Regions from separate parts of the Winogradskyella pacifica genome, predicted to be linked through region 2. Evidence: riboswitches for the same ligand, from Rfam matches in the RefSeq annotation. Region 2 holds a riboswitch; each other region holds the start of a gene.
What was found. Region 2 has a riboswitch for S-adenosylmethionine ahead of DFQ09_RS02045 (O-acetylhomoserine aminocarboxypropyltransferase/cysteine synthase family protein). Riboswitches for the same ligand answer to the same signal wherever they lie in the genome.

Region 1 (6,804 bases), on a different contig from region 2:
CCATAAAGTGTGTCTCCATCCGCAAAAAGAATGCGGTCACCACTCATAATACCAGCACGCTCACTCGGACCATATTCCGTAGGTCTAATTACCGCAATGCTATCATTATAAGCATAAAAATTAATACCAATACCAACAAAATCACCTTTCATGTTTTCGGTAATTCGTTCTAAATCTTCTTTAGGAATGTACGTTGAATGCGGATCTAAATTGTGTAAAATACCATTGACAGTAACATCTACTATGCTATCTGTATTAACCTCTTCTACATACTCGTAATCGATATAATCTATTAACCGATTGAGTTTATCCTTTTTGCTATTTGTGGTGAAGAGATTATCTGAGGTGTCAGAAAAATTCAATTTCCCACCTATAATAACGCCTGCTGCTATTGCAACACCAATAATAAGTGGTATGTATTTATTTTTTGTTGCCATACTATTTCCCGTCTGAAGGGGAATCTGCATTTAAATCTTCTATAAGTTCTAATTCAATTCCTGCTTTTTTTAGAAAATCAATTCCTGAGCAGTCCTTATAATCTTGTTGGTAAACGACTCGGACAATACCTGCTTGATGGATTAACTTACTGCATTCTTTACAAGGTGAAAGCGTAATGTATAACGTTGCACCTCTACATGACTGTGTTGATGAGGCAACCTTTAAAATGGCGTTTGCCTCAGCATGTAAAACGTACCACTTGGTATAACCTTCATCATCTTCGCAATAATTCTCAAAGCCTGTTGGTGTACCATTATAACCATCAGAAATGATCATTCTATCTTTAACAATAAGTGCACCTACTTGTTTACGTTTACAATGAGACAATTTCCCCCATTCTTTCGCAATTCTTAAATAAGCTTTATCGTAGCGTAATTGTTTTGCCTTTGACATTAATAATTAGTGTTATACAAACGTACTATGTACGTAACGAAGATAAACGGATAGTATTTTATATGCCATTACCTTCTCGTTAAAGTTTTACCAAACTTTTTGGCTTATTTTAGAAAATTGCTCTCCAGTATCATTGGAATAACCAAGCCTATTACAACCGCAGAAATTACCATAACCCAATCGCGACGCGAAAACCTAAAGACTGTTTGACATAAAAATCCTAAAAACAAGACAATAAAAACAATGATAACTTGGGCAAGTTCTATTCCTAGAGCGAATTCTATAAGAAGTTCTAGTTTATTTTCCGATTGACCAGAAAACATTTTAAACTCTCTTGCAAAACCTAAGCCGTGTATGATTCCGAAAAACAAGGTTGTAAAAAACAATAAGCCAATTTTACCTGTTTTCGATTTTTTACCCGCAGTAAACACGTTATAAATAGCCATAATTAAAATAGTGACTGGTATTAAAAACTCTACCAATTCACCATTTATACTTACAATACCATAAGCTGCCAAAACCAATGATAGTGTATGTCCTAACGTAAATGTCGTTACTAAAACAAGGACACGTTTCCAATCATTAAAAACATAAGGCACAGCCAATACCATTAAAAAAAGAATATGGTCATAACCGTTAATATCTAATACATGGTTCATGCCATATTGTACATTAAACCAGAAATTTTCTAACATAATTTTTTTTTTTAGGGAAAATCAAAGTTACAATTAAAATGCAATATGCCTTCGCTAAAATAAAGTGAATAAAATTTGTATAATCCTATTTTCTTTCGGAATATTGTAACTTACAAAGTTCAAGCAACTTATTGAAATGTTATCAAGAAAGGTGGAGGGATTAGACCCTTTGAAACCTTAGCAACCCTTAAACTTATTAAGAAGGTGCTAACTTCTACGTTATTGTCGATTCATTTATCGCGCAATTGGATAGATAACCAAACTATAATTACTCACCTGTAATTACAATTCTTTATAACATTTTCTATACATACGTCTGTGGCGTATTTAAGTTTATTGATTTACTTAAATTATTAGAAAATGAATTTAAAACATACTGAAACACAAGCGATACGTACTCAAATAGAGCGTTCGCAGTTTTTAGAGCATTCTAGCCCTTTATACCTTACATCGAGTTATGTTTTTGAAGATGCCGAAGATATGCGCGCCTCATTTGCAGACGAAAAACAACGTAATATTTACAGTCGTTATTCTAATCCTAATACCTCAGAATTTGTAGAGAAAATCTGTTTAATGGAAGGTGCGGAACGTGGGTATGCTTTTGCATCTGGGATGTCTGCTGTGTTTTCAACCTTTGCCGCCTTATTAAATGCAGACGATCATATTGTGTCTTGTCGTAGTATTTTTGGATCAACTCAAACCCTATTTAATAACATTTTACCAAAGTGGAATATTTCAAATAGCTATTTTAAAATCGATGAATTGGATACCATTGAAAGTCTAATTCAACCCAATACAAAAGTAATTTACGCTGAGAGTCCAACCAACCCAGCTGTCGATATTTTAGACTTACAGCGCTTAGGAGATATTGCGAAAAAACATGGTTTAATCTTCATAATCGATAATTGCTTTGCCACACCTTACTTGCAACAACCTATTAAATTTGGTGCGGATTTAGTTATTCATTCTGCAACAAAATTAATTGATGGACAAGGCAGAGTCTTAGGTGGTGTAACGGTTGGAAGTTCAGAATTAATTCAAAAAATCTATTTATTTTCTCGAAATACGGGCCCAGCTTTATCACCTTTTAATGCCTGGATTTTATCAAAAAGCTTAGAGACATTACCTGTTAGGGTTGACAGACATTGCGACAATGCCTTAAAAGTTGCTACTTTTTTAGAATCGCATGGCAACGTGAACTTTGTAAAGTATCCTTTTTTAAAATCGCATCCACAATACGAATTAGCAAAAAAACAAATGTCACAAGGTGGCACCATTGTAGCTTTTGAAATCAAAGGTGGCATTGAAGCGGGCCGTAAGTTTCTTAATGCGATTCAACTATTATCGCTATCTGCAAATTTAGGAGATACACGAAGCATTGTAACGCATCCTGCATCTACAACACACGCTAAAATACCAGAAGATATTCGATTACAAACTGGAATAACAGGTGGACTCATCAGAGTTTCTGTTGGTTTAGAACATCCTGAAGACATTATTAACGATTTAAAACAAGCCTTAAACTAATGGCAGATATTAGAAAAGAATTAGAAAAACGCATCTTAGTTCTCGATGGAGCCATGGGAACGATGCTTCAGCAATACAAATTCAACGAAGAAGATTTTAGGGGAGAACGTTTTAAAGATTACCCGTCTCCATTACAAGGCAATAATGATTTACTATCACTAACACAACCGGTTGCCATTGCAGAAATACATGCAAAATATTTTGAAGCTGGAGCAGATATTGTAGAAACCAACACCTTTTCGGGAACTACAATTGCCATGGCAGATTACGACATGGAAGATCTAGTGTACGAATTGAATTTTGAATCTGCAAAAATCGCCAAACAAGTCGCTGATAAATTCACAAAAGAAAACCCTGAAAAACCACGTTTTGTAGCGGGAAGCATTGGCCCAACCAACAAAACAGCGAGTTTATCACCAGATGTGAACCGACCAGAATACAGAGCGATTACATTTAATGAGTTACGCATCGCCTACAAACAACAAGTTGAAGCACTTATTGATGGAGGTGTTGATCTACTTTTAGTGGAAACTATTTTTGATACTTTAAATGCTAAAGCGGCATTATTTGCAATTGAAGAAGTAAAGGAAGAACGCCATATCGATATCCCAATTATGGTTTCTGGAACCATTACAGATGCTTCTGGCAGAACCTTATCGGGACAAACAGTAGAAGCTTTTTTAGCTTCCATATCACACATTCCACTATTAAGTGTTGGTTTTAATTGTGCCCTGGGAGCAGAACAGTTAAAACCCTACTTGCAACGTTTATCTAACGAAACTGAATTTTTCACCTCAGCACATCCAAATGCAGGTTTACCAAATGCCTTTGGGGAATATGAAGAATCACCAAAGCAAATGCAGCAATTTATTGAAGACTACCTTAAAGATGACTTAATAAATATAATTGGTGGTTGCTGCGGCACGAGTCCTGCGCATATAAAAGCAATTGCGGAAGTGGCTGAAAAGTATCAACCGAGGCAATTAGTTGCTGGTGTTTAGTTGATGGTTGTCAGTTTTAAAAAAGAAGAAATGAATTATACAGAATTAGATGTTTGGAAATCCTCTAGGGAACTTGTGAAAAACGTTTATTTACTGAGCGATTTATTCCCTAAAGAAGAATTATACGCTTTAACGAATCAGCTAAAAAGATGTTCTATATCAATTCCATCAAATATTGCAGAAGGATTAGGACGACAATCTAACAAAGAAACTATTCATTTTTTATATATATCAAGAGGTTCTTTGTTTGAATTAGAAACGCAACTTTATTTAGCTTTTGATTTAAATGATATCTCTAAAGCGCAATTAGAGACTATTTTAATACAAGTAACATCTTGTAAAAAATTACTAAACGGATTCATTAATTATTTCAAATCCAAAGAATAACATGAGTGCACCCAACAACCAACAACCAACAACTAACAACCCTAAGTATTTAACGCTCTCTGGTTTAGAACCACTCGTAGTAACTCCTGAAAGTAATTTCATAAATATAGGTGAACGAACAAACGTTACTGGTTCTCGAAAATTTCTTCGTTTAATAAAAGAAGAAAAATACGATGAAGCTTTAGAAGTTGCCAGAGATCAAGTTGATGGTGGCGCACAAATTCTGGATGTTAATATGGACGAAGGCATGTTAGATGGTGTTTATGCCATGACGACCTTCTTAAACCTCATTGCTTCAGAGCCCGATATTTCTAGAATTCCATTAATGATTGATAGTTCTAAATGGGAAATTATCGAAGCTGGCTTGCAAGTTGCTCAAGGTAAATGTGTGGTTAATTCCATCAGTTTAAAAGAAGGAGAAGCGCAATTTAAGCACCAAGCGAAACTTATTAAGCGATATGGAGCCGCTGTTGTGGTGATGGCTTTTGATGAAGATGGCCAAGCCGATACTTACAACAGACGTATAGAAATTTGCCGACGTTCGTATCATATTTTGGTCAACGAACTTAAATTCCCGCCTCAAGATATCATCTTTGATCCTAATATATTTCCTGTAGCCACAGGCATGGATGAGCATCGTAGAAATGCACTCGACTTTTTTGAAGCCACCAAATGGATTCGCGAAAATCTACCTTATGCTAATGTTTCTGGAGGTGTCAGTAATGTGTCATTTTCTTTTAGAGGTAATAACGTTGTTCGTGAAGCGATGCACTCCTCTTTTTTATATCATGCGATTAAAAATGGTATGAATATGGGTATTGTTAACCCAACAATGCTTGAGATCTATGATGAAATAGATAAAGATTTATTAGAGCGTGTCGAAGATGTTTTATTCGATAGACGCGATGATGCTACAGAACGCTTATTGGATTATGCCGAATCGGTAAAAGGGCAGAAAAAAGAACAGGAAGATAAAGTCTTAGAGTGGCGAAGCGATCCTTTACAAGAACGAATTACACACGCTTTAGTTAAAGGTATTGATGCCTTTATTATAGAAGATGTTGAAGAAGCACGAAAAGCTTCAGAGAAACCGATTCATGTTATAGAAGGTCATTTAATGATTGGTATGAATGTGGTTGGTGATTTATTTGGAAGTGGTAAAATGTTTCTGCCTCAAGTGGTAAAATCGGCTCGCGTCATGAAAAAGGCAGTGGCCTATCTTCAACCCTTTATTGAAGCAGAAAAAGACGGAAAACAAGAATTTGCAGGACGAATTTTAATGGCAACCGTCAAAGGAGATGTGCATGATATTGGAAAGAATATTGTGAGTGTCGTTTTAGGTTGTAATAATTATGAAATCATTGACCTTGGAGTTATGGTTCCCCCTGAAAAAATTGTGGAAACCGCCATAAGAGAAAAGGTTGATATTATTGGGCTGAGCGGCTTAATTACACCATCGCTAGACGAAATGGTTTATGTCTCTAAAGCACTCGAAAAACAAAACGTAACAATTCCAATTATAATTGGGGGAGCTACAACCTCTAGAGCACATTCTGCCGTAAAAATAGCACCACATTATAGCAATACTGTTGTATATATTAACGATGCATCACGAGCGGTAACAGTAGTTGGTGATTTATTAAAAAAGGACAGTAAAATTTATAAAGATCAGATTCGCGAAGAGTATGATAAATTCCGAGAACAATTCTTAAAACGCACCAAGAAAAAAGAATATTTAACGATTGCTGAGGCCAGGAAAAACAAATTCAAAATTAATTGGAACACCTCTGAAATTGTAAAACCAAAACAATTAGGTATTCAAATAGTAGACGATTTTGACATTACCAAACTTGAAGATTTTATCGATTGGTCTCCATTTTTTAGAAGTTGGGATTTGCATGGAAAATATCCAGAGATTTTAACGGATGAAATCGTTGGTGAACAAGCCACTATATTATTTGCTGATGCACAAGAATTACTGAAACGTATTTTTGATGAAAAATTACTGAAGGCAAAAGGCATCTTCGGGTTGTTTGAAGCTAATACAGTGAATGATGATGATATTGAAATTACACTACCAGAAGGTCATGCTGAGCGCAGTCGAAATACATATGAGTTTTTAACCCTTCGTCAGCAATCTAAAAAAGCAGCAGGAAAACCCAACATTGCGTTATCAGATTTTATTGCTCCAAAAGCCACAGGAAAACAAGATTATATGGGATGTTTCTGTGTGTCTACAGGATTCGGAACTCATGAGTTAGCCGCAAAATTTGAAGCTGACCACGACGATTATAATTCCATTA
Region 2 (6,804 bases):
CTCCAGCTTCAAAATTCATATAAGCTAAAGATTTTTTAAACGATGGATTTTCATCCACAGGAATCGTTTCAGAAATTTTAATTCCCATTCCTGGATTCGTTCCATACGTAATCATGGGCGCTATATCTTCTGCATCAAAGCTGTATTCTTTATCAAATTTAGCATCGCTGTCTGTTGGTAAGGTTTTCCAATAGGCCACTTTCTTATCAAACGCTTCACCTTTTGGTGCGAATTCTCTACCTTTTACGTATTCAAAAGTGGTTTCATCTGGTGCAATCATGCCTCCTCTTGCTCCCATTTCGATACTCATGTTACAGACCGTCATACGACCTTCCATACTCATGTCTTCAAACACATTTCCTGCATACTCACAGAAATAGCCCGTACCAGAATTGGTTCCTAATTTTGAAATGATATACAAAATCACATCCTTTGGTAAAACACCATTTTTCAACTTACCATTAACGGTAACTCTTAAACTTTTTGGTTTTGTAAGCAACAAGCACTGGCTCGCAAATACTTGCGCCACCTGACTTGTTCCGATACCAAAAGCAATGGCTCCAAACGCACCATGTGTTGAAGTGTGACTGTCTCCGCAGACCATGGTCAAGCCTGGTTGTGTCACCCCTAACTCTGGAGCCATTACATGCACAATACCGTTATATTTATGCCCTAATTCGTATAGGGTTATATTATTTTTTTTACAATTTTCAGATAATTGCTCCAATTGCTTTCTAGACAACTCATCTTTTATGGGTTGATCCTGATTCAAAGTCGGAGTATTATGATCTGCTGTAGCCACAATTTGATTGGGTCTAAAAACAGGAATGCCACGATCTTCTAACTCATTAAAAGCCTGTGGACTTGTTACTTCATGTATTAAATGTTTATCTATATATAATATTTGTGGCCCATTCTCTATAGTACTGACCACATGCGAATCCCAAACTTTATCAAATAATGTTTTACCCATCTATCTTATGCTGAAATTATTTGTTGATATACATTACTCGTCTCTATAATTTGATGAATATCGTTATCATTGATTTCTTTCTTTCGATCTGCAAAACTCAAAAAGTTAGCATACACATCATCTAACTGCAACTTCGTAAGTTCATAACCTACATTTTTCGCTCTGTAAGCTAAGGCTGCTCTTCCACTTCTTGCGGTTAACACAATAGCCGACTCCGTAACACCGACATCTCTAGGGTCGATAATTTCGTAAGTTGCTCTATTCTTTATCACACCATCTTGGTGAATTCCAGAACTATGCGCAAAAGCATTTGCTCCAACAATCGCCTTGTTTGGTTGTGTATAAATCCCCATACTATCGCTAACCAACTGGCTCATTCCGAATAGCATTGATGTATTAATATTTGTATCTAAATTAAGATAAGGATGCTGCTTTAACACCATCACCACTTCTTCTAAAGCCGTGTTTCCTGCACGCTCACCAATACCATTGATCGTACATTCAATTTGACGTGCTCCGTTAATCACACCCTCTATAGAATTAGCGGTTGCTAAGCCTAAATCATTATGGCAATGACAAGACAAAATAGCCTTTTCAATACCTTTTACATTTTCTTTTAAATATTTGATTTTTGCACCATATTCACTTGGCAAACAATACCCTGTTGTATCAGGAATATTCAATACTGTTGCACCAGCTCTAATGGCAGCTTCACAAACTCTTGCTAAATATTCATTATCTGTTCGTCCGGCATCTTCAGCATAAAACTCAACATCTTCAACAAATGACTTTGCATATTTCACCGCTTCAAAAGCACGCTCAATAATCGCCTCTCTATTAGATTTGAATTTATGAAGAATATGCGAATCTGAAGTCCCAATTCCCGTATGGATTCTAGGCTTCTTAGCATACTTTAAAGATTCGGCAGCTACTTTTATATCATTTTCTACAGCTCTTGTTAAACCACAAACCGTAGCATTTTTAACAATTTTTGAAATCGCTTCTACCGATTTGAAATCACCTGGACTAGAGACCGGAAATCCTGCTTCAATGACATCAACTCCAAGCTGATCTAACTGCTCTGCAATAATCACTTTTTGTTCTGAGTTAAGTTTACAACCCGGAACTTGCTCTCCATCGCGAAGTGTTGTATCGAAGATTTGTATGTTGTTATTTGACATATATCAAAATATATTTTATAGTATTGTCTAACGAATGTATGTTTTGATTTAGATTTAAACATTATTGATATAGTTAGTTTACGATGTTCAGTCGCCAAAATATACTTTAAACAACTGATTTACAGATTTATAAATCTATTTTCTATTGATAACTAAAGACCAAAAAGATAATTTATTCTCACTTGTAAAGTCCTTAACAAAATCCGAAAAACGGCAATTTAAACTTTACGTAGGGAGACTTGGGGTAAATTCAGATTCTAAATTCTTGAATTTATTCAATCTTTTGGACAAAGCTAAAACTTACAATGAAGCTTCTATTATAAAAAGTGGCATTGTAAAAAAACAACAACTTGCCAATGTAAAGGCGCACTTATACAAACAAATTTTAATTAGTCTTAAGCTCAATCCATCCCATCAAAATGTGCGTTCACAAATTAGAGAACAACTCGATTTTGCTTCCATTTTGTATCATAAAGGCCTATATAAGCAAAGCTTAAAAATTTTAGATAAAGCCAAAGAGTTGGCGATTATTAACGAAGAAAAAAATTCAGCTTTCGAGATTGTTGAGCTCGAAAAAGTAATTGAGTCACAATATATTACACGAAGCATTAGCACCAGAGCAGATGAATTGGCTGTACAAGCCAAGGAACTGAGTTCTCTTAATGTTATTGCCAGTAAACTCTCCAATTTATCACTTCAACTTTATAGTACTATTCTAAAAACAGGCTATATAAGAAATGAAAAAGAAGCCAACATGGTTATTGATTATTTTAATAATCATGTTCCAAAAGTTGACATTGAAAAATTAGGATTTAGAGAAAAATTATGGCTTTATAAAGCTAATTTATGGCAAAGCTTTTTGCTTCAAGATTTTTTAAATTGTTACAAATACGCTTCAAAATGGGTGGATTTATTTTATCAAAACCCAAGCATGATTAACCTGAACCCTGTATTCTTTTTAAAAGGCAACAACTACCTTTTAGAAGCGCTTGTTTTCATCGGCAACAAACAAAAATTCTTAGAAAAGTTTTCAGAATTTGAAGCTACTGTTCAAAAATCTAATTTTCCACAAGATGAAAATGTGGCGACTTTAGTTTTTCTCTACACCAATTTCCACAGTATTAATCAACACTTTATTGACGGGAGTTTTGAGGAAGGTTTAGATTTAATTCCTAAAATTGAAAAAGCACTAATTCCATTTAGCAATAGAATAGATCCGCATCACAAAATGATATTTTATTACAAGTTTGCGAGTTTACAATTTGGAGCTGGCAACAATAAAGCTTGTATAAAATATTTAGATAAAATCATCTCTAACAAAACACTTTCGATGCGTGAAGATTTACTCTGTTTCTCAAGAGTTTTAAATCTTGTAGCCCATTATGAAGCTGGTTTAGATTATCATTTAGAAACTCTTTTACGAAGCACGTACAAGTTTTTAATTAAGATGAATGACCTGCATGAGGTACAAAAAGAGATGATAAAATTCATTAGAGGACTTCAGGATATTTATCCACACGATCTTAAAAATGCGTTCATAGAATTACACAAAACGCTGAAGACTTTTGAAGATCATCCGTACGAACGACGTGCGTTTTTATATCTCGATATTATTTCTTGGCTAGAGAGTAAAATTCAGAACAAACCTGTGAGCGAAATTATTCAAACTAAGTATTTAGCAAAGAAAAGTTCATAATTCTACGAATTTCACAAAAAACTCATAAAATTGACAAATTATTTGGATTTGTAGTTTTTGTATTGCAATATTTGTGCTCACAAAGTTCAAACACTTACTGAAATGTTATCAAGAAAGGCGGAGGGAATGACCCTATGAAGCCTTAGCAACCCTTAGATTTACTAAGAAGGTGCTAAATTCTACTTAATTATTTGATTCATTAATCGAAAAATTGGATAGATAACTCAAGACTAATTACTCATCTGTAATTAGCATTTTCTTTTTAATATTTTTCTATTAAGTACGCTTCTTCCTTCGACTACGCTCAAGGAACAAAAGAGGCTTATTTGGCTTTTGGTTTAATCATTTATTAACTCAAAAACTTAGAAAAATGAGTACACAAAAATTCGCAACACAAGCGTTGCACGCAGGTCACGACACCAATCTAACTTCAGGAACAAGAGCTGTTCCTATTTACCAAACATCATCGTATGTTTTTAAAGATTCAGATGAAGCCGCTGGACGATTTAATCTTTCTGTTCCCGGGTACATTTACACACGTTTAAACAATCCAACAAACGATATTTTAGAGCAGCGATTAGCAGCACTAGAAGGTGGAATTGCAGCGGTTGCAACAGCTTCTGGAACCTCAGCAATTGCAACAACCTTACTAACACTTTTAAGAGCAGGAGACCATATTGTTGCATCGAGCAGTTTGTATGGAGGCACCTACAATTTATTGAGCGTTACCTTACCAAGACACGGCATTACGACGACATTTGTTGATGGGTCTAACCCGGAAGAATTTGAAAAAGCAGCACAAGAAAACACCAGAGCCTTTTTTGTAGAATCTTTAGGGAATCCGAAATTAGATGTTTTAGATCTTGAAGCGATTTCAAAAGGAGCTAAAGCGCACAAAGTGCCCTTAATTGTAGATAATACAGTAGCCACACCTTATTTATTAAATCCGATAGAATACGGTGCAAACATCGTTATTCATTCGTTAACTAAATATATCACCGGAAATGGAACTTCATTAGGAGGCATCATTATCGATGCTGGTACTTTTGACTGGACTAACGGAAAATTTCCAGAGTTCACAGAACCTTCTGCAGGTTACCATGGTTTAGTCTATAGCGAAGCCATAGGAGCAGCAGCATTTATAGCAAAAATTAGAATTGAAGGTTTACGAGATTATGGTGGAGCGCTGAGTCCGTTTAACGCGTTTCAAATTATTCAAGGTTTAGAAACTTTAGAATTACGTATTCTAAAACATAGTAAAAATGCCCTTGAATTAGCCACATGGTTAGAATCTCAACCTGAAGTTAAATGGGTGAATTACCCAGGATTAAAATCTAGCAAGTATAATGCGTTAGCTAAAAAGTATTTACCAAAAGGCCAAAGTGGCGTCGTCACTTTTGGAGTGGATGGTGGTTACGAAGCTGCAAAAACCATTGCTGATACGACCAAATTATTCTCATTGTTAGCCAATATTGGAGACACAAAATCGCTTATCATTCATCCTGCAAGTACAACGCATCAACAATTAAGTGATGACGCGCAAGAAACCACAGGTGTTACTAAAGATTTAATTCGTTTGTCTGTAGGTATTGAAAATATAGAAGATTTAAAAGACGATTTAAAAGAGGCTTTTGCTGTTGTTAAACAGAAAAAAGCCCTTCAAAATTAAATTTAAGTTGTGACGTAGAACGGATGTTTTTTATTATAAAGGCATCTGTTTTATAATATTCAATACTAAAAAGACAAAAACATGAGTGATTTAAAATTCTCCGTTGTAGGAGACAGTGCTTCTGCAACCCAATTTATAGGAAAAACAAGACAATTTACTTTAGTTGTAGATGAACCAGAAGCTTTAGGAGGCACCGATGAAGATGCCAATCCCGTAGAATACATTTTAGCAGGCTTTGCTGGTTGTGCCAATGTTGTTGGACATCTTGTCGCAAAGGAATTAGGTTTCACAATTAAAAATTTAAAGATTGAAGTGACGGGCGAATTAAATCCTGATCGGTTTCTAGGGACATCTACCAAAGAACGCGCAGGCTTTAAAACCATTAATCTCAATCTTATTCCAGAGACTGACGCTAGTATCGAAGTCTTAACACAATGGCTTCAGATTGTTGAAGAACGTTGTCCTGTAAAAGATAATTTACAGAATAAAACACCTTTAAAAATTTCCGTAGAAAAAGAATATACAGCTATATAAAAATTTGCCATGGCACATTTACACTACACAACCCTAACTAATTATGTTACTGAAAGCGGTAAGACAATAACCCCTAAATTGTCTTACCAAACTTTTGGTAAAGCATTACATACTGCACCCATAATTTTAGTCAACCACGCCCTTACCGGAAACTCAAATGTAGTTGGAGAAGACGGTTGGTGGAATGATATTATTGGCGACGACAAATGTATTGACACTAATGATTATACGATTTTAGCGTTTAACATTCTTGGCAATGGCTACGATAATATTGCAGAAAACTGCATTAAAAATTACAAAGACTTTACAGCAAGAGATATTGCAAAACTGTTTGCTTTAGCTATAGAGCAATTAGAAATTGAAAATTTATTTGCCGTAATTGGCGGCTCTGTTGGTGGTGGAATTGCATGGGAATTAGCAGCACTAAAACCACGCTTAATTCAGCATTTGATTCCTATTGCGACCGACTGGAAATCCACGGATTGGGTCATTGCGAATTGCCATATTCAAGATGCGATATTGAATAACTCGTCACAACCTTTAGTCGATGCTAGAATGCACGCCATGACCTTGTATCGTACACCAGAATCGTTGACTCAAAAATTTGAACGCACTAGGAAAAACGATACCCTTTACAACATTGAATCTTGGTTGAGTTACCATGGCACAGCTCTAGACAATCGTTTTCAGGTTGCTGCTTATAAACTGATGAATCAGATTTTGCGTACTATAGATATTACGAGAAATAGAA
Region 3 (6,804 bases), on a different contig from region 2:
GTTTTTCATTTAGATCGTATTTAAGTTGTTGTTGTTCAAATTAAGAACACTCTTTTCGGTACCGAGTTTTGTTATATTTTGATACGCTGAAGTGTAAGCTGCAACAAAGCGTTCAGAAGTTTTAAGTTGACCGAAAACAGATTCAATTTCTAAAAATGCTGTAGGATTTCCGTTTGATGCGACTACCGCTTTATCATGTAAAGTGGTTGCTATAGCATCCTTTATTATTAAATCATCTCCGTTGTCGTCTTTTCCTAAGCTATAAATTGCCCAAGCTGCCATTAAAAAAGCGGCAAAGTCAATAGATCTATTCGATTCTAAATTGCTCGTTACTGTTGGTAAAACGAAAATCGGGATTTTGGCAGAACTTTCTGAACAAATCCGGTCTATTTGATCCTTAATGTTTACATTTCCAAAACGTTGCAATAAGGATGCTTTATAGGCTTCTAAATCCACACCTTCCAAATCGGCTAAAGTTGGTGTAACTTCCGTATCCATATAATGTTTTAAAAACGTACTTATTTGAGTATCATGAACCGCTTCATCTATGGTTGCATAACCCGATAATGCTCCTAAAACACCAAGGACTGTATGTCCTGCATTTAATAAGCTTAATTTCATTTTTTCGTAAGGCACAACATCTTCAACAAACTGTGCTCCTACAGCTTCCCAAAGTGGTCTGCCGTTTACAAAATCATCTTCAATAACCCATTGTTTAAAAGGTTCACACACCACAGGCCAAGCATCATCGATACCTGCTTCTGTTTGTAATCTTTCAATATCATTAGGTGATGTTGCTGGTGTAATACGATCTACCATACTATTTGGAAAGGACACATGTTCTTCAATCCACGCTACCAAACTTGGTTCTACCATTTGCACATAACTCAAAAGCATTGTTTTGGTCATATCTCCATTGCCTTGTATATTATCGCAAGATTGAATAGTAAATCCTTTACTTCCGTTCTCTTTTCTCAGTTTTAAAGCTTGAGTTAAATAGCCAAATACGGTTTTGGGTGCTGATGGATGTGCGATATCATGAAGAATTGCAGGATTCTCCTTATCAAATGATTTGGTAGCTTCATTGTAGTTATAACCGCCTTCTGTAATGGTTAAGGTGACTATTTTAACTTCCGGACTCGCCATTTTTTGAATGACTTCTATCGGATTTGCTGGGGCAAAAAGGATTTCGGTAATAGAGCCAATAACACGCTTGGTCAGTGAGCCATCAAACTCTTTAACCATTAAGGTATAAAGACCATCTTGTGCTTTTAACGTGTTATATATGTTAGTGTCAGAAGGCAGTAAGGCCACTCCACAAATTCCCCATTCGGTTATTGCGGTATTGTGTAGTAATTGATCGGTATAATAAGCTTCATGAGCTCTATGAAAACCACCAATACCAATATGTACAATACCCGTTTTGAGTTGGCTTCTATCGTAAGTTGGACAAGAAATTCTTTTAGAAATTTCTGTTAAACTCTTTTGATTAAGTTTGATGTTATGTTCCATGATATTTAGGTGTTTTTAATTTTTCCACGCTTAAGTGCCCAATAGGCTGTTACAAAATATATTACTGTACAGATAAATGCATACTTATAAAATACCTCTCGATTTTGTGTGTACATCTCCGCATCTTCACTGCCAAATAAAACATTACAGGCTAAGACGACCGTAATGAGTAAAACAAGTAAAGCAATACCTCTTAATAATTTAGTAAAAAGTGATGTGTCTTTAATGATTATGCGCTCACCTTCTGCTTTTTGCTCTTGAAATTTTGAGATATTGATGTTGCGTATCCTTTCTTTTTCTTCAGCTTCTGGATACTTACGTTTAGCGCCATAGCGTCCTGCTAAAAATGTATAAACGACGATTGTGAATATCCAAGTTGGTATAAATAAATAAAAGAAAGACATGACATTTAATGCGTTTAGTCCAAAACCAAATACAAGGCCAAGTGCCCAAGAAGCAATAGCCGGAGTGCTAACCGTTAATTGGCGATAGTGTAACCAATAACGTGTGTAACCAATTCGAGGAAATATTTGATGCTCTGAAAATACAATGGCTCCAACCGGCACCACTAATAAACCAGCATAAGTAAGTAATGGTAGTATTTGAGAAAATACAAACGGAAAACAGGCCACTACCATAGTAACTAAACCAACTGCTATGGTGGTTTTTTTACGCGAATGATTTTTAAATATCGCTTGTGCTGCCAAACCAGCTCTATAAAGATTAGCAACTGCGGTCGTCCAACCTGCTACAATTACAATAACAAAGCCTGACCATCCTAAGGCGTAATAAGCGACATCACCAGGATCTAATTCTACTATAGATTTCCCGATGATAACAGCTGCACCAGCGCCCATAATTCCGGCAGAAATCCAAGCGACATAATGGCCAAACATCATGCCTGTACTCGTTGTTAATCCGTATATTTTCTTTTTAGAAAATCGGAATAAGGCCATATCTATAAGTCCAAAATGCGTAATGGTATTTGCAGCCCAAGCAAAACCAATGACTTCTGTTAAACCGATACCCGCTTCTCCATCACTGTTCACTCCTGTCCAGATAGATTGGTCACCTAAGCTTATAAAATCGGCCCATCCATTTGGTAATGGCTTACCTAATACTTCTAAAGATAAGGCTGGTAACAGCACAAAAGCACCACACGTAAACATCACAAATAACCAAGGAGCACAAATACCAGCAAATTCAGAAACGGCTTTAAAACCATAAATAGCTATAGATACAACGACTGATCCTACAATTAAGACGATGAGTACAAACCAAGAATTGGTGGGATACCAGTTTAATTGTGGTGGAATATTGAACGCAAACCTAACAGCTGTTGCAGATACTGTAATCATTGCTGCAGAAATCACTGTAAAAATAATGACATTAGCCCAATTATAAAGTTTGGTCATTGAATCTCCTGCAATTTTATTAAGATAGGTGTACAAGCTTAATCGCGTATCTACAGCAATAGGCGATGTAATGAACGTCCAACTTAAAACAGCCAAGATATTACCAATTAATAACCCTAATAGAATATCTTTTGTTGTAGCTCCTAGCGCGACAAAAGTAGCACCAATAACAAACTCCGTTGCAGCAACATGCTCGGCGGCATAAATACCAGCAAAATGCGTCCAATTGTGTAATTTATGTTTCGCAATTGGTAATTGTTCGTCCTCTAAGCTTTCAAATTGCTGAAAATCATTGGTTGCGCTCATGTTTTATAAATTAAAATTAGTCTTGTTAAATATTTTATTCTGACGTACATGCCATTGTATTTCTCGTTAGGTTATGTTCTGAATAAAGAATTACGCAATTGTAATTCTGTGTATTAACAATTCTAATCCTGTTATATTTATAAACGTCATTTTTACGTTTATTAGTCAAATGTATAAAATAATATTTGAATAACTGTTAATTTGAAATATAAAAATATATCATATTATCTTGATACTATGGTATATTGATACTTAAAAGCTTTGTTTATAAGGAATTCAATAAATTAATAATTAATGTAATTATGACGTTTATTCGGTATAATTATTTACATTTATCACATAATTTGATATTATGGCGCCTAATAAAATTCTTAATTTATCTGTAGATTGCGTGGTTTTTGGATACGATACCAATACCAAATCATTAAATGTGCTACTTATAAAACGGTATTTAGAATCTGAAAGGACTAAGGATGTCTTGGTTGATGATTATGTACTTACAGGATATCATGTGTATGACGATGAAACCTTAGATGAATCAGCAACTCGTGTATTGAAGGAGCTAACAGGTTTGACCAATCAGTATAAAAAACAGTTTAAGGCCTTTGGAAATCCAGATCGTTTATCAAATGAAAAAGATCTTATCTGGGTTCAAAATCAAGAATTTAACCTTAGAACGATTACCATAGCGTATTACTTCTTGTTAAAAACAGAAGATGTTGATGTTGATAATAATAAGTATGAGGCCAAGTGGTTTCCGCTTAGAGAATTACCAGAATTAGGATTCGATCATCAACAGATTATTGAAGAAGCGCATGAAGATTTAAAAACAAAATGCTTAGCTGAACCTATTATATTCGAATTACTTCCAGATAAATTCACAATCAACGACGTGCAAGATCTTTACGAATCCATTTTAGGAATAGAGATTGACAACCGTAACTTCAGACGAAAACTGATTAATAAAAAGTACATCATTCCTTTAGATGAAAAACAAGTTGGTGTGTCTAAAAAACCAGCACAGTTATACATGTTTAGTAAAGATATTTATAAAAAGATGTATCATAAAAATTACTTGATTAATATTTAATTCGAAAAACGCACTTTAAAGTTTAGTTTAAAAAAATAACACAATTTTAAGTTTTAGTATTTAAAAACCCTTTAGTTTTGCCCACTTAATTATCAAGAATCTCAAAAAGAGATAGCAACCTGCAGTAACGAGCAAGGTGCTAAATATGATAAGCCAAATACTTTGGAAAAAACGTTACACTAGTTCCCACGTATTTACTTGTTGTCTACTTTTTTTGATTCTGAAAAAACAGATTCATGTCGTCAATAAAACCAATTACCCCAAGTTTTAAAGCCTTATTTCCATTTTTTGTATTCATCATTACGTTTTTAAGTGTTGGAATTATTCAAAATGACTTTTATGCCTTACCTGCTCCTATTGCGGTTATTGCAGGAATCCTAGTGGCATTTCTCATGTTTAAGCAGTCCATCAATTCTAAAATTAGCACACTTTTAGAAGGCTGTGGAGATCCGAAAATACTCACCATGTGCTTAATTTATTTACTGGCTGGTGCATTTGCGGCCGTCACAAAAGCCACGGGAAGTGTAGATACGATTGTTCATTTAGGATTAGACCTCATTAATAGCCAATACATTTATTTTGGTGTCTTTATCATCGCTGCTTTTTTATCCGTTTCAACGGGAACCTCAGTTGGTGCTATTGTAGCTTTGGCACCTATAGTGATTGGATTTGCGGACACTGGTGATTTCTCTTTGGGGATTTTATGCGGAGCCTTATTAGGTGGTTCTATGTTTGGTGATAATTTATCGGTAATATCGGATACTACCATTGCAGCTACCCAATCTTTAGACTGTAAAATGAGCGATAAATTTAAAGCCAACATTAAGATTGCCTTACCTGCAGCGCTTGTAACTATTGGAATTCTTATTTATCAAGGCTTAAGTCTGCAAACGGATGGTACAGAAACCGTCGCCTATTCGTATTCCATATTAAAGATTGCTCCTTATGTTATTGTGATTGTTTTATCTATAATAGGTATTAACGTTTTTACAACCTTGATGTTGGGTGTGATTTCAGCGGGAATTCTAGGAGTGTTTTATGGGGATTTTTCAATTATTGAATTTACAAGAATCAGCTATACAGGTTTTACCAACATGACAGAAATTTTCCTGCTATCTTTATTAACAGGTGGTTTAGCTGCTTTGGTAGCTTTCAATGGAGGCATCGAATTTATTTTAGTCAAAATTAAAACATTGATTAGAAATCAGAAAACAGCGCAATTTGGCATTGCAGCTTTAGTTTCTACCATCAACACAGCTATCGCTAATAATACGGTTTCTATTATAATTTCAGGATCTATAGCTAAATCTATTAATGATGAATATGGCCTGGATAATAAACAAACGGCGTCAATCTTAGATGTGTTTGCCTGTATTACACAAGGACTTTTACCATATGGCGCGCAAGTGTTAATGATATTGAGTTTCGCGAAGGGTAATATTACGTATGTGGATTTGGTATCTAATACATGGTATTTAGTGTTACTATTATTGTCTACTACTCTATTTATTGGATTCAGAAGCAATTCTAAAATTAACGTAAACTCTAAAACGGATTAGGTTAAACAGATCTCACTCATCTTATTAGAATATTTTGGTGCTTGTTTAGTGGTTAAACATAAACCTTTGTTAAAAAAAGAATGAACGTTCATTTTTGCCGTATATTTGTATCAGAATTTAAACACAATGGCAAAACTTCAAAAAAGTATAGATAAACGTAATGCACTCGTTAAGGCAACCATAGAGTTGGTTAACAACAACGGGTTTCATGCGACTCCTATGAGTAAGATTGCTAAAATGGCTAATGTGTCACCAGCAACCATTTATTTATATTTTGAAAATAAACAAGACTTAGTTAATCAAACGTATATAGATGTTAAGGCGGAATACACCAATTATGCATTTGCCGATTTTGATCCTAACATGCCAATTGAAGAAGGCTTTGAAATGATATGGAAACGCATCGCAGACTTTAAACTCAACGAATGTGAGCATGCCATGTTTTTAGCACAGTGTGATAATACTCCAATGATAGATGAGGAAAGTAGACAAGAAGGCATTAAGCACTTACAACCACTACTCGATCTTTGGGAACGTGGTAAAAAAGAAGGGGTTATAAAACCGCTTTCAGATTATATATTATATGCTTACGCTATCAACCCTTTATCATTTTTAATGATGACTCAAAAACGAGGATCATTTACCTTAGATAAAGCACATTTAGAAGAGGCTTATCAATCGGCTTGGAGCAGTATAAAAACGTGTCTATAGTATGAAAAAAACAGCAATCATATTAGGTGCATCTGGTTTAACTGGTGGTTTAGTACTTCAAAAATTAATTGAAGACGACCGTTACGATACCATTAAATTGTTTTCACGCTCAAAAATTGAAGGTTTACCAAATAAAGTCAAACAATTTATTGGCGATCTATTAGAGCTTAACCAATTTAAAGATGATTTTACAGCAGACGAGGTGTATTGC

Region 1: linked by a shared signal. The riboswitch ahead of DFQ09_RS11925 (trans-sulfuration enzyme family protein) and the one ahead of DFQ09_RS02045 (O-acetylhomoserine aminocarboxypropyltransferase/cysteine synthase family protein) in region 2 are both predicted to bind S-adenosylmethionine.
Region 3: linked by a shared signal. The riboswitch ahead of DFQ09_RS06745 (Na+/H+ antiporter NhaC family protein) and the one ahead of DFQ09_RS02045 (O-acetylhomoserine aminocarboxypropyltransferase/cysteine synthase family protein) in region 2 are both predicted to bind S-adenosylmethionine.

What each region holds. Positions count from the first base shown of each region.
Region 1 covers NZ_QREI01000005.1:170,273-177,076, forward strand. Annotated here, with positions in the region: gene DFQ09_RS11910 (S41 family peptidase) at 1-437, opposite strand, end outside; gene DFQ09_RS11915 (deoxycytidylate deaminase) at 439-891, opposite strand; gene DFQ09_RS11920 (HupE/UreJ family protein) at 996-1,586, opposite strand; SAM riboswitch class I at 1,723-1,846, shown strand; gene DFQ09_RS11925 (trans-sulfuration enzyme family protein) at 1,947-3,113, shown strand; gene DFQ09_RS11930 (homocysteine S-methyltransferase family protein) at 3,113-4,114, shown strand; gene DFQ09_RS11935 (four helix bundle protein) at 4,145-4,501, shown strand; gene metH (methionine synthase) at 4,503-6,804, shown strand, end outside.
Region 2 covers NZ_QREI01000001.1:467,982-474,785, forward strand. Annotated here, with positions in the region: gene leuC (3-isopropylmalate dehydratase large subunit) at 1-973, opposite strand, end outside; gene DFQ09_RS02035 (2-isopropylmalate synthase) at 979-2,154, opposite strand; gene DFQ09_RS02040 (hypothetical protein) at 2,303-3,850, shown strand; SAM riboswitch class I at 3,953-4,076, shown strand; gene DFQ09_RS02045 (O-acetylhomoserine aminocarboxypropyltransferase/cysteine synthase family protein) at 4,221-5,519, shown strand; gene DFQ09_RS02050 (OsmC family protein) at 5,601-6,053, shown strand; gene DFQ09_RS02055 (alpha/beta fold hydrolase) at 6,063-6,804, shown strand, end outside.
Region 3 covers NZ_QREI01000002.1:566,221-573,024, forward strand. Annotated here, with positions in the region: gene DFQ09_RS06725 (carbohydrate kinase family protein) at 1-9, opposite strand, end outside; gene DFQ09_RS06730 (mannitol dehydrogenase family protein) at 10-1,512, opposite strand; gene DFQ09_RS06735 (purine-cytosine permease family protein) at 1,518-3,233, opposite strand; gene DFQ09_RS06740 (NUDIX hydrolase) at 3,586-4,323, shown strand; SAM-I-IV-variant riboswitch at 4,408-4,505, shown strand; gene DFQ09_RS06745 (Na+/H+ antiporter NhaC family protein) at 4,560-5,882, shown strand; gene DFQ09_RS06750 (TetR/AcrR family transcriptional regulator) at 6,009-6,593, shown strand; gene DFQ09_RS06755 (NAD(P)H-binding protein) at 6,595-6,804, shown strand, end outside.